Regions from separate parts of the Streptomyces sp. Root1310 genome, predicted to be linked through region 2. Evidence: riboswitches for the same ligand, from Rfam matches in the RefSeq annotation. Region 2 holds a riboswitch; the other holds the start of a gene.

Region 1 (2,195 bases), 240 kb from region 2:
GACCACGCAGACGGATCACACCGAGATCAGCAGGCTCGTCAGCCGGTTCTTCCGAGCTCTGGACGAGCGGAAGTTCGAGGGCGACTGGGCCCGTGACTACGTCACCGACGACGTCCGGACGACGACCCCGATCGGCGCGGCCGACGGCGTCGACGCGATGGCGCACGCCAGGGAGGCACTCGAGCGGTACGCCCGCACCCAGCACATCACCTCCGACCTCCTGGTCGACGTCGAACCGGCCTCGGGGAGGGCCACGGCGTCCTGGAACGCGTTGATGACGCACGTTCACCACGAGGAGACGCTTCGGCGGCGCGGCGAGGACGCCGACCCTGTCTTCACGGTGGGTGGCCACTGGGAGGCCGAACTGCGGCGCGAGCACGGGGGATGGCGTATCAGCCGCATGTCCGTCCAGGCGATGTGGACCACAGGTCAGCCGCCCGAGCTCCCCCCGGAGTTCCGGCCCGCACCGGTTGCGTGACCCACCGTCGCGATCGGCGCGCGGCACGCGGCTACTCCTCCGTGGGCGTGGACCCGGGCCGGAAGGCATCGGCGAGGACGGCGTACCTGGTGGCGGTCTCCAGGTGCTCGTCGTCGCGGCGGCGCAGGTGTTCGTAGGAGGCGAGCCGGTACCGGGCCTGTCGCAGGCAGTGGGCCCGGACCTGCGCGTCGTCCATACCGTGGATCTCCAGCCCGGCCAACGGCGGGAAGACGTGCGCCGGTGCGGGCCGCCCGGCGGGCTCCGGTTCGGGACTGCGGTTCCAGGGACGGTCCTTGGACATGGTGATCCTCGCTGCGTGGAAGTCGGAGTGGGGCGCTTCCCGCCCTCGGCGTCTTCCAAGCATGCCGAACGCGTGTTCCACCTCACCATCCGAACGGCCGAGGTCATCCGGCGCGCCGGAGGAGCGCCCCGTAGGCTGGCGGGCGCAGCTGGTTCGCCCCGTCCGCCAGGCGGGATGCGTCGCAAGAGGGAACCCGGTGGAAATCCGGGACTGCCCCGCAGCGGTGAGCGGGAACGACCGCCGTCATACGCACTGGACCCACGAACAGGGTCTGGGAAGCGACGGCCAGTAGGTGTCTCGTACGCACTCCGTACACAGAGACGTGCCCGTGAGTCCGAAGACCTGCCCGTTGCCCGCGCGCGAAAGGACTCGTGCGCGGAAATCCCGGTGACCTCGTGGGCGGGTCGGCGTACATATCAGGCGAACGACCGCGCCGCGCCGCGCGGGATCGGTCCGCCCGGTTCGTCACCCCTTCGCGCTCGCGTCCCGTCCCGGGATCCCAGGGAGATATCTCGCGAAGGAGATTTCCGTGACAGCGAAGTCCGCAGCCGCGGCGGCACGGGCCACCGTGTACGGCTACCCCCGCCAGGGACCGAACCGGGAACTGAAGAAGGCCGTAGAGGGCTACTGGAAGGGCCGCGTCACCGCCGACGCCCTCCGGACCACCGCCGCCGAACTGCGCGCCGCCGACTGGCGGCAGCTCGCCGAGGCCGGCATCGACGAGGTACCGACCGGCGGCTTCTCGTACTACGACCACGTCCTGGACACCACCGTCATGGTCGGCGCGATCCCCGGCCGCCACCGCGACGCCGTCGCCACCGATCCGCTCGACGGCTACTTCGCCATGGCACGCGGCACCCAGGACGTCGCGCCGCTCGAGATGACCAAGTGGTTCGACACCAACTACCACTACCTGGTACCCGAGTTGGGACCGGACACCGTCTTCACGGCCGATCCGGCCAAGCAGGTCGCCGAGCTCGGGGAGGCCCTCGCCCTCGGGCTTAGCGCCCGCCCGGTACTGGTCGGCCCGGTCACCTACCTGCTGCTCGCCAAGCCCGCCCCGGGCGTGCCCGCGGACTTCGAGCCGCTCAGCCTGCTGGACAGGCTGCTGCCGGTGTACGCCGAGGTGCTCGCCGACCTGCGCGCGGCCGGCGCCGCGTGGGTACAGCTGGACGAGCCCGCCCTCGTCCAGGACCGTACCCCGGCCGAACTGGCTGCCACCGCCCGCGCCTACCGCGCTCTCGGCGCCCTGACCGACCGGCCCAGGCTCCTGGTCGCCTCCTACTTCGACCGGCTCGGCGACGCGCTGCCGGTCCTGGCCAAGGCCCCCGTGGACGGCCTCGCCCTCGACTTCACCGGCGCCGCGGCCGCCGACCTCGACGCCCTCGCGGCCGTGGGCGGCCTGCCCGGCAAGCG
Region 2 (2,195 bases):
TGCGCGGGCGGAGACATCCGCGCCGTCCACGACGACGCCCGCGACGGCACCGCCTCGGCCGCCTTCTGGCGCGACGAGTACCACCTCAACGCCCGCATCGCCCGTTACCCCAAGCCCTACGTCGCCCTGATGGACGGCATCGTGATGGGAGGCGGTGTCGGTGTCTCCGCGCACGGCAGCGTCCGGGTCGTCACCGAGCGGTCGCGGATCGCGATGCCCGAGACCGGCATCGGCTTCGTACCGGACGTCGGCGGCACCCACCTGCTCGCCCGTGCCCCGGGCGAACTGGGCACCCATCTCGCCCTGACGGGTGCGCAGATCGGCGCCGGGGACGCGATGGAGTGCGGGCTCGCCGACCACTACGTGCCGTCCGCCTCGCTCCGGCAGCTGGCCGACGACCTCGCCGCCCTGCCCGTCCGGGAAGCCCTGGACCGTCATGTACAGCCCGTGCCTGCAGGCGAGTTGGCCGACCGGCGGGCGTGGATCGACAGCTGTTACGCGGCCGACTCCGTCGAGGAGATCGTCCGACGGCTGTTCGCCCACGGCGACCCGGCGGCCAAGGAGGCCGCGGAGACCCTCCTGACCAGGTCGCCCACCTCGCTCAAGGTGACCCTGGCCGCCCTGCGCCGAGCCCGGCGGCTCGACTCGCTGGAACGGGTGCTGGAACAGGAGTACCGGGTCTCCTGCGCCGCTCTGAGCACGCCCGACCTGGTCGAGGGCATCCGCGCCCAGGTCATCGACAAGGACCGCGACCCGCGTTGGTCGCCGGCCACCCTCGCCGGGGTCACCGCGGCCGACGTCGAGCGCTTCTTCACCCCGCTCGGCGAGCGCGAACTCGGGCTCGCCCCAACCGACACCACCGCGGAGGGGGTTCACCGGGCGGGACCTTCGTCGTGATCCGGGCCACCTGGCCGTGGAGAGCGGAATCACGCCAGGTGGGGCGCTATTGGCCAGGGGCCCGACACGCGGTACCGTCGCTCTGATATCGACGACGGCGAGACGGAAGCCGGTGAGAACCCGGCACGGTCGCGCCACTGTGGACGGTGTACCCCGAAGGGGCACGCACCGCGAGTCAGACCCGTGGCCGTCGTCATGTGCACCACCGAGATGGGACGCGAACTCCCAGAGGAGGTCCTGCCATGGCGCAGCATGTCGCCCGGCCGACTACCACCACGCCCGTCGTACCCGCCAAGTTGCCGCTGAAGGACATCGCCCCGTGGGCGGTCTTCTTCGGCGTCCTGATGCTGGTCCTGCTGTACTTCGTCGGCGCGGAGCAGGGCGCGACAGCCGTCGTCTCCGGCGAGGACGTTCACGAGTGGGTGCACGACGCCCGCCACCTGCTCGGCTTCCCCTGCCACTGATCCCGAGGGGAACCCCGCCACACCCATGAACTCCGCAACGGTAAGAAACCTCCTCGTGCGGGGCATGCTCGCCGGCCTCGGTGCCGGCGTGCTCGCCCTGATCGTCGCCTACTTCCTCGGTGAGCCGAACGTCGACGGCGCGATCGGCTTCGAGGAGTCCCACGCCGCGGGCCACGAGCACCACGAGGTGGAACTCGTCTCCCGCAGCCTCCAGTCCACCGCCGGCCTCGCCACCGGCGTGCTGATCTACGGGGTGGCCTTCGGCGGCATCGCCGCCCTCGCCTTCTGCTTCGCCCTCGGCCGCGTAGGCCGCTTCGGCCCCCGGGCCACGGCACTTCTGCTGTCGGGGACCGCCCTCGCCGCCGTGTACGTCGTGCCGTTCCTGAAATACCCGGCGAACCCGCCCGCGGTCGGCGACCCCGACACCATCGGCAAGCGCACCACCCTGTACTTCCTGATGATGGTGCTCAGCGTGCTGCTCGCGGTCGCCGCGGTGATCCTCGGCAAGCGGCTCGCACCGAGGCTGGGGACCTGGAACGCCACCGTCGCGGCCGTCCTCGGTTTCGTGCTGGTCGTCGGGCTGGCCTACGAGTTCCTGCCCGCCGTCAACGAGGTGCCGAGCGACTTCCCGGCCGCCCTGCTGTGGCGGTTCCGGCTGTCCGCCCTCGCCATGCAGGTCACGCTGTGGGCAGGCTTCGGCCTCGTCTTCGGCGAACTGGCCGAACGGCTGCTGCACCCCAGGCGCGCCACGGTGACCGCGGGCACGCCGGTGGCCGCCCCGCACTGACCCGCCGACCGGAGGGACGATCCGGTGAGAGGGCCCACGGAACCTTC

The links. Region 2 has a riboswitch for cobalamin ahead of ASD48_RS24825 (CbtB-domain containing protein). Riboswitches for the same ligand answer to the same signal wherever they lie in the genome.
Region 1: another riboswitch for cobalamin. It lies ahead of metE (5-methyltetrahydropteroyltriglutamate--homocysteine S-methyltransferase); the one in region 2 lies ahead of ASD48_RS24825 (CbtB-domain containing protein).

What each region holds. Positions count from the first base shown of each region.
Region 1 covers NZ_LMEQ01000023.1:392,365-394,559, forward strand. The annotation lists gene ASD48_RS25855 (nuclear transport factor 2 family protein) at 1-478, shown strand, start outside; gene ASD48_RS25860 (hypothetical protein) at 510-779, opposite strand; cobalamin riboswitch at 927-1,130, shown strand; gene metE (5-methyltetrahydropteroyltriglutamate--homocysteine S-methyltransferase) at 1,309-2,195, shown strand, end outside.
Region 2 covers NZ_LMEQ01000023.1:150,552-152,746, reverse strand. The annotation lists gene ASD48_RS24830 (enoyl-CoA hydratase/isomerase family protein) at 1-897, shown strand, start outside; cobalamin riboswitch at 956-1,103, shown strand; gene ASD48_RS24825 (CbtB-domain containing protein) at 1,140-1,361, shown strand; gene ASD48_RS24820 (CbtA family protein) at 1,387-2,148, shown strand.